2 regions of the Solibacillus sp. R5-41 genome follow, and region 2 is predicted to be linked to the other one. Evidence: a T-box and tRNA genes for the amino acid it is inferred to sense, from the RefSeq annotation. Region 2 holds a T-box; the other holds one or more tRNA genes.
The links. A T-box is a leader RNA that pairs with one kind of tRNA and senses whether it is charged. The one in region 2 lies ahead of CSE16_RS15205 (valine--tRNA ligase), so its partner is inferred to be a tRNA-Val.
Positions count from the first base shown of each region.

Region 1: it has a tRNA-Val gene. The T-box ahead of CSE16_RS15205 (valine--tRNA ligase) is inferred to sense a tRNA for this amino acid. The anticodon was not compared.

Region 1 covers NZ_CP024123.1:4,121,641-4,125,827, reverse strand. Annotated here, with positions in the region: gene CSE16_RS20400 (alpha/beta fold hydrolase) at 1-1,292, shown strand, start outside; tRNA gene CSE16_RS20395 (tRNA-Asn) at 1,773-1,847, shown strand; tRNA gene CSE16_RS20390 (tRNA-Glu) at 1,983-2,057, shown strand; tRNA gene CSE16_RS20385 (tRNA-Val) at 2,102-2,177, shown strand; tRNA gene CSE16_RS20380 (tRNA-Tyr) at 2,207-2,290, shown strand; tRNA gene CSE16_RS20375 (tRNA-Gln) at 2,305-2,379, shown strand; tRNA gene CSE16_RS20370 (tRNA-Lys) at 2,394-2,466, shown strand; gene rocF (arginase) at 2,653-3,558, shown strand; gene sigW (RNA polymerase sigma factor SigW) at 3,775-4,187, shown strand, end outside.
Region 2 covers NZ_CP024123.1:3,071,623-3,075,809, reverse strand. Annotated here, with positions in the region: gene chrA (chromate efflux transporter) at 169-1,317, shown strand; T-box leader at 1,426-1,804, shown strand; gene CSE16_RS15205 (valine--tRNA ligase) at 1,893-4,187, shown strand, end outside.

The DNA.
Region 1 (4,187 bases), 1.1 Mb from region 2:
TGAAAAAGCTTCTTGTTTTAATGGGGATAACTGCTGTACTTGCAGGGTGTGGAGATAAAGAACAGCAATTGAAACCCGTAACTACTGAACAACAGAATAACGAGGAGGGACACGTGTTAATGAATGAAAAGATGCTGGGAAAATGGCAGGGAGAGATTGAAATTCCACAAATGCCGTTAGAAATTATTATTAACTTACAAAAGGGTGGGGGCTCAATTACTGTACCCGCTCAAAACTTAACTGATTTTCCGTTTGAATCTGTCCAATATAAAGGCGAGGAAATTAAAATCCTAATTAATTTGGCTGGTTCAGTTATAAAAATTGCAGGGAAATTTGATGGTGAGTATATTAACGGTACCTTTGCGCAAAATGGGCAAACATTCCCGGTTAAGTTCAAAGCTTATGAAGAGGAAGTTATAACATATGAAAAGGTTCAAGTTCCCGTAGAAGGTGGAATATTAAAAGTAGCGCTTCAGATGCCAGAGCAACCAACAGGGGAACTTGTGATTATTCAAGCTGGTTCTGGGCCGACGAATAAAGATGGCAATACAGTCGGTGGCGGTAGAAATAATAGTCTAAAAATGTTAGCAGAGGGATTGGCGGAAAAAGGTATTGCATCGGTTCGTTTTGATAAGCGTGGAATAGGTGAAAATATGGCGCTAATCGCGAAAGAAGAAGATCTTACAATAGATCAATTAGTGGGGGATGTAAGTGACATAATCACCTTTTTTAAGCAAGATAAACGTTTCCAAGAAGTTCATTTAATTGGTCATAGTGAAGGTGCTTTAATCATGACGCTAGCAGCCCAAAATAACAATGTAAAATCACTCACATCATTAGCAGGAACGGGACGAAGAGCAAATGTGAGATTAGAAGAACAGTTAAAGAAACAATTACCACCAAATTTAATGCAACAGTCGCAACAAATATTAGAAAAGCTACTAATTGGAGAACGGGTTAAAACGGTGCCAGTTGAGCTTCAAAGCCTCTTCAGACCATCTGTGCAGCCTTATTTCATTTCATGGCTTAAATATGATCCTAAAGAGGAAATAGGCAAAGTCCAAGTGCCTGTATTAATTGTTCAAGGACGAAATGATATTCAAGTGACAGTAGAAGATGCTGAGCTACTAAAAGCGGGAAATTCAGTAGCAAAGATTGTTTATTTTGATGAAATGAATCACATATTAAAGGAGACTTCTAGTAATTTTGAACAAAATTTAGCGAGCTATTCTAACCCCGAGCTTCCATTAGCTAATGGTTTACTAGATGAAATCATAAAAATAATACAATAAGTTATTTGAAGAGGGGCATGATCTTTTGAGATTATGTCCCTCATTAAAAAAACCAATAAACTATAATAAAATGCAGGAACTAAACTGAAATCTATTCTTGCAACACATACATACAGCTAGATTAGGGATATACAAATATATGTGAATTCGCCGCCTTCCACATTAGCGGCGTCCTAAATTATGAAGGCTTTGGAGTGTAAAATTTTGTATAGGATGGCCTTGCACATAGCACACAGATGAGTTGTATAGATTGGTGCGGGCATTACTGAACGCCTCATGTGCTGAACCAGCCTAATAAACGCACACTTTATGAGAATTCATATTAGAAGAATTACACCAATAGAAGAGAATTTTTCCTTTTTTATTAACGCGCATATCTCAATAAAAAACCAAAAAACACTTGAAAAATTTATTAACGTTGCTATAATAATAAATGTGCTTAAGGGATATACTCAATTGCACAAATCTAAATAGTAATGTTCCGAAGTAGCTCAGTGGTAGAGCAACCGGCTGTTAACCGGTTGGTCGTAGGTTCGAGTCCTACCTTCGGAGCCATTTTTTTGCTCATTTTAATGGGAAAATGAGATCAATTATAACTTTTTAAAAAAAGTTATAAAAAAGGCTTGCACTAATGCAAAAATGATGTTATTATAAATCTTGTCTTAAAGAGTTCGAGAGTTCGACATCCATGGCCCGTTGGTCAAGCGGTTAAGACACCGCCCTTTCACGGCGGTAACACGGGTTCGAATCCCGTACGGGTCACCATTTAAGAATTTACAAACTAATAGTAAGTAACACTTGTTTATAATGGAGGATTAGCTCAGCTGGGAGAGCATCTGCCTTACAAGCAGAGGGTCGGCGGTTCGAGCCCGTCATCCTCCACCATTTATTTAGAATGTGTTATAACTTATATCGGTGGGGTAGCGAAGTGGCTAAACGCGGCGGACTGTAAATCCGCTCCTTAGGGTTCGGCGGTTCGAATCCGTCCCCCACCACCATCTTATAAAATGTTTGGGGTATAGCCAAGCGGTAAGGCAACGGATTTTGATTCCGTCATGCCCTGGTTCGAATCCAGGTTCCCCAGCCATTTTTTTGTTTTATGAGCCATTAGCTCAGTTGGTAGAGCATCTGACTTTTAATCAGAGGGTCGAAGGTTCGAGTCCTTCATGGCTCACTTTTATTTTTATAATGATAAGTGTACTTAAATAATAAATTTCAATCCTTTACTTATGAAAAATAAGTAAAGGATTTTTTGCGTATAAAAAGGGAAACTTTACGAATGTCTCGAATTTTCAATATAGGCTTAAATTGAGCTGAAAGTTAAAATAAAGTATGAGCAACTTTAGAGGAGGCAAAATGGATGGGGAAAAAGAATGTTTCAATTATTGGGGTGCCATGTGATTATGGACAACAAAGACGTGGAGTAGATATGGGGCCGAGTGCAATTCGTTATGCGGGGTTACAAAATCGTTTAACGGTACTTGGTTATAGCGTAGAGGATGAGGGCAATATTCATGTAATAGATCAGACATCGAATGTACAGGCGGATGCGCAATTATTAAATTTAGATGAGGTTGTCAAAGTAAATACAGCATTAGCTAGGAAAGTGAATGAAGTAGTTGAAAAGCATCGTATGCCTTTAGTTTTAGGAGGAGATCATAGCATCGCAATTGGGACGCTTGCAGGTCTATCCAAGCATTATCAAAACATGGGGGTTATTTGGTTTGATGCGCATGCGGATTTAAATACGCCTGAAACGACCCCGTCTGGAAATATACATGGTATGCCGCTTGCAACAAGCTTAGGTCTTGGTCATGAGAGATTGACGACGATTTTACATGACGGACCTAAAATTAAGCAAGAGAATATCATTATTATTGGTGGTCGCTCAATTGACGAGGGCGAACGTAAACTCATAAAAGAACGTAGAATTAAGGTATATACTATGTATGATATTGATCGATTAGGCATGACGTACGTAATGGAAGAAACGCTAGCCTATTTCCGTGAGAAGAAAATTGACGGATTACACTTATCATTAGATTTAGATGCACTTGACCCACTTTATACACCAGGAGTAGGAACTCCGGTAGCGGGGGGGATTACGTATCGTGAAAGTCACTTAGCGATGGAAATGATTCAGGAATCCGGTCTACTCACATCGGCAGAGTTCGTGGAAGTAAACCCAATTTTAGATGAGCGCAATAAAACAGCAGATGTGGCGGTGGCATTGATAGGTTCGCTTTTTGGAGAAACATTAGTTTGAATAATTTGGAAAAAAATCCGTCCACTTAAATATAAAATTTGTTATAATAAAATCATGCGTTTTTGAAAGGGCAAATATAACAATGAACGATTTGAATAAAATTCACACCAACAGGATAAATTTTAAATCGTTTTCAAAAGTATTTATAAAAAGTGAAACCTTTTGATAAATGAGACGTAAATATAGAACAGCTATAAAGGTGGAGAGGGAAGACACATGGATGCGTTAGTTAATAAAAGAATAAAGCAAGTGCTTAAAGGTGATCAAAACGCATATGCCGATATTGTTAACCTCTACCAGCACAAGCTGTACCAAGTTTGTTATCGTATGCTGGGCAATAAACAAGAAGCGGAAGATATTGCACAGGAAGCGTTTATACGTGCCTATATCAATCTTCATTCGTATGATCAAAATCGAAAATTCTCTACCTGGCTTTACCGAATTGCAACCAATTTATGTATCGATCGCATACGCAAAAAAAAGCCGGATTATTATTTAGATGCAGAAGTTGCGGGGACAGAGGGATTGAATATGTATTCTCAAATCGCAGTGGATGAACAGTTACCTGAAGAGGCTGTTGAGCAAATGGAACTTCAGGATCGTATTCAATACGAAATTAGCCGCTTACC
Region 2 (4,187 bases):
TATTGAAGGTGGATAGACATATTGAAAGTTAAAACATCATTTGAAACAGCACAGGGGAATGCTAAAATGTGAAGTTATTGTAAAAATAATTATTGTTTTGTAATTGTCCTTTTAGGAACGTGGAACATTTAGTAAAGTTAGGGCAAGTTCTTTTTTAGGAGTGAAATATTGCGGAATTTATGGGTTATTTTTTGGACATCGTTGAAACTAGGATTCACATCATTTGGAGGACCCGCTGCACATTTAGGTTATTTCCAGCAAATATATGTAAAACAAAAAAAGTGGCTGACAGATGAACAATATTTAGATTTATTGGCATTAAGTCAGTTTTTACCCGGACCCGCCTCCAGTCAGGTAGGTATGGGGATTGGGCTTCGAAAAGGTGGTATCACTGGTAGTATTGCAGCGTTTATCGGATTTACATTACCGTCAGTGATGATGCTCATTATATTTGTTTACATAATGGAACGCTTTCAATTTAGTATTGGCTGGCTACAAGGTTTGAAAATTGTTGCGGTTGCGATTGTTGCCCAAGCCATTTTGGATATGGGTAAAAAAATACTAAAAACCCCTATGCAGTATGCGCTGTTAGTTTTAGTTGCGATTTTATTACTGTACGCTACATCTATTTATTCACAAATTGGTGTTCTTATCGGAAGTGCAATGATTGGTTATTTGTTTTTTAAACAGCCAGGCCAAGTGATTCCAAGTGTCGTTTTTTCAAAAAAATGGGGAGCCGTATTTTTATCCGCATTTTTTGTTTTATTACTCGGCTTGCCTATTGCTGCCCAAACATTAAAATGGGAATGGCTTGTGCTATTTGAAAAGTTTTATTTAGCGGGGTCGCTTGTTTTTGGTGGTGGCCATGTTGTTTTGCCGTTACTAGAATCTCAGTTCGTTGGTTCTTACGTGACAGCAGAAGATTTTTTAGCAGGCTACGGCTTAACACAAGCTGTCCCAGGTCCATTGTTTACGTTTGCTAGTTACTTAGGGATGGTGATTGGTGGAATTCCGATTGCTATACTTGCGACAGTGGCTATCTTTTTACCGGCATTTTTATTAATTGTTGGGGCGTATCCATTTTGGTCAAGTATTAGTAGTCATCAAGCGTTGCGCGGGGCTGTGGCTGGAATGAATGTTGCGGTAATAGGGATTTTAATCGCTGCTTTTATTTCGCCAATCATCACGTCAACGATCTATGATGTAATGGATGCATTTTGGGCAATCGTTTTATTTGTTTTACTTGTAAAGTTTAAAATAAAGCCATGGAATATTGTTCTCATTGGCGTTTTAATTGGCTTTACGTTTTATCGATAAAATCAGCTGAACAAAGAATTTTGTTTGAGCTGTATTATTTTGCGATGGAAACCATCCCTAATACTTGAAATTTTGACGAAAAGAGCTTAAAATATATTCAATTATATAATTGAAACGTAGAGTAGGAAGAGTATGCTTGAACGTGATGGTTAGAGAGGAAACGGTAGCTGAAAAGTTTCTACATTGCACAAGCAGAAGGTAGCCTAGGAGTTGACTTAGTGAACAAAGAGTAGCTAATGTCCGGTTTAACACCGTTATCGAATGAAGTGCCAATTGGCTTTATAAAAAGTGTTTCACAAAGCGTAAATTGACGAATAAATGGCTTGAAAGAAAGCGTTTGTCAGTCAAGGAACGACGAAATGAAGCAACCGCAGTGAACTTAAGGTTCATGAGGATTGCTGAATGAGGAGTGACGCAGAATGCGAACGCTTGACTCAAGCCATTGGAAATAAAGGTGGTACCGCGAAACAACTCCCTCGTCCTTTTAGTGATGAGGGAGTTTTCTGTTTGTTCAAAATCTGGACGTAATTACGTCGAGACGCAATCGATTATCATTTTCTAAAGGAGAGAGTACAATGACTGAAATTTCAATGCCTACAAAGTATGATCCGCAGTCCACAGAAGCAGGCCGCTATGAATGGTGGTTAAAAGGTAAATTTTTCGAAGCAGATCCAACAAGCGATAAGGAACCATACTCAATTGTTATTCCACCGCCAAACGTAACGGGGAAATTACACCTTGGTCACGCATGGGATACAACGTTACAAGATATTTTAACTCGTATGAAGCGCATGCAAGGCTATGATGCACTATGGTTACCAGGGATGGACCACGCAGGGATTGCAACTCAAGCGAAAGTAGAAGAAAAACTGCGCGGAGAAGGCATCACACGTTATGATCTTGGCCGTGAAAAGTTTCTAGAAAAAACATGGGAATGGAAAGAGGAATACGCTTCTCATATCCGTGCGCAATGGTCAAAACTAGGTCTTGGTTTAGATTATTCAAAAGAACGCTTCACATTAGATGAGGGCTTAAACGTAGCTGTTAATGAAGTATTCGTAACATTATACGAAAAAGGCTTAATTTATCGCGGTGAGCGTATTATTAACTGGGATCCAGCTGCTAAAACAGCGTTATCTGACATCGAAGTAATTCACAAAGAAGTAGAAGGCGCATTTTACCATATGGAATACCCATTAGCAGATGGTTCTGGCGTATTACGTGTTGCGACGACTCGACCAGAAACGATGCTTGGTGACTCGGGTATCGCGGTTCACCCTGAAGATGAGCGCTATGCACATTTAGTAGGGAAAACAGTTATCCTGCCAATCGTTGGACGCGAAATTCCAATTGTTGCAGATGATTATGTAGATAAAGATTTCGGAACAGGCGTTGTTAAAATGACACCAGCCCATGACCCAAATGACTTTGAAGTAGGTAACCGTCATAACTTAGAGCGAATTTTAGTTATGCATGAGGACGGCACGATGAATGAGCGTGCTGGTAAATATAATGGTATGGATCGTTTTGAATGCCGTAAGCAAATCGTAGCGGACTTACAAGAAGCGGGCGTATTAGTAGAAATCGAAACGCATGTCCACCAAGTAGGTCACTCAGAGCGTACAAATGCTGTAGTAGAGCCTTATTTATCGAAGCAATGGTTCGTGAAGATGGGTCCATTAGCAGAAGATGCGTTAGCGATGCAAGTGAGTGAGGACGAAAAAGTAAACTTCGTGCCAAATCGATTTGAAAATACGTATAACCGTTGGATGGAAAACATTCATGACTGGTGTATTTCACGTCAATTATGGTGGGGGCATCAAATTCCGGCTTGGTACCATAAGGAAACAGGCGAAGTATATGTAGGTAAAGATGCGCCAGCAGACGCTGAAAACTGGACGCAAGATGAAGATGTACTCGATACATGGTTCTCATCTGCTTTATGGCCGTTTTCTACGATGGATTGGCCAAATAAGGAAAGTGAATTATTCAAACGTTATTATCCAACAAGCACGCTCGTAACGGGCTATGATATTATTTTCTTCTGGGTAAGCCGCATGATTTTCCAAGGGAAGGAATTTACAGGGCAACGTCCATTTAAAGATGTGTTAATTCACGGATTAGTACGTGATTCAGAAGGGCGCAAAATGAGTAAATCCCTTGGTAACGGAGTAGATCCTATGGAAGTAATCGAGCAGTATGGTGCTGACTCTTTACGTTATTTCTTAGCGACAGGGTCTTCACCAGGGCAAGATTTACGTTATTCTACGGAAAAAGTAGAGTCAACGTGGAACTTCGTTAATAAAATTTGGAATGCTTCACGTTTTGCATTAATGAACATGGAAGGCTTAACATTCGAGCAAATCGATTTAACAGGCGACCTTTCAACTGCAGATAAATGGATTTTAACGCGATTAAATGAAACGATAGAACGTGTTACGACATTATCGGATAAATATGAGTTCGGTGAAGTAGGGCGTGAGCTTTATAACTTTATCTGGGATGATTTCTGTTCTTGGTACATTGAAATGGCGAAATTACCATTATACGGTGAAGACGAATCAGCAAAATTAACAACACGTTCAGTATTAGCGTATGTTTTAGACAATACGATGCGTTTATTACACCCATTAATGCCATTCGTAACAGAAGAAATTTGGCAGCACCTTCCGCATGAAGGTGAGTCGATTACAGTAGCGGCTTGGCCAACTGTAAACGCTGCTTACAACTTTAAAGATGAAGCGGTGGAAATGCAGTTATTAATGGATATTATTCGCGCTGTTCGTAACATTCGTGCAGAAGTAAATACGCCAATGAGCAAAAAAGTAGCGATGACAATTTCAGCAAAAGATGCGTCAATTGCAAGTATT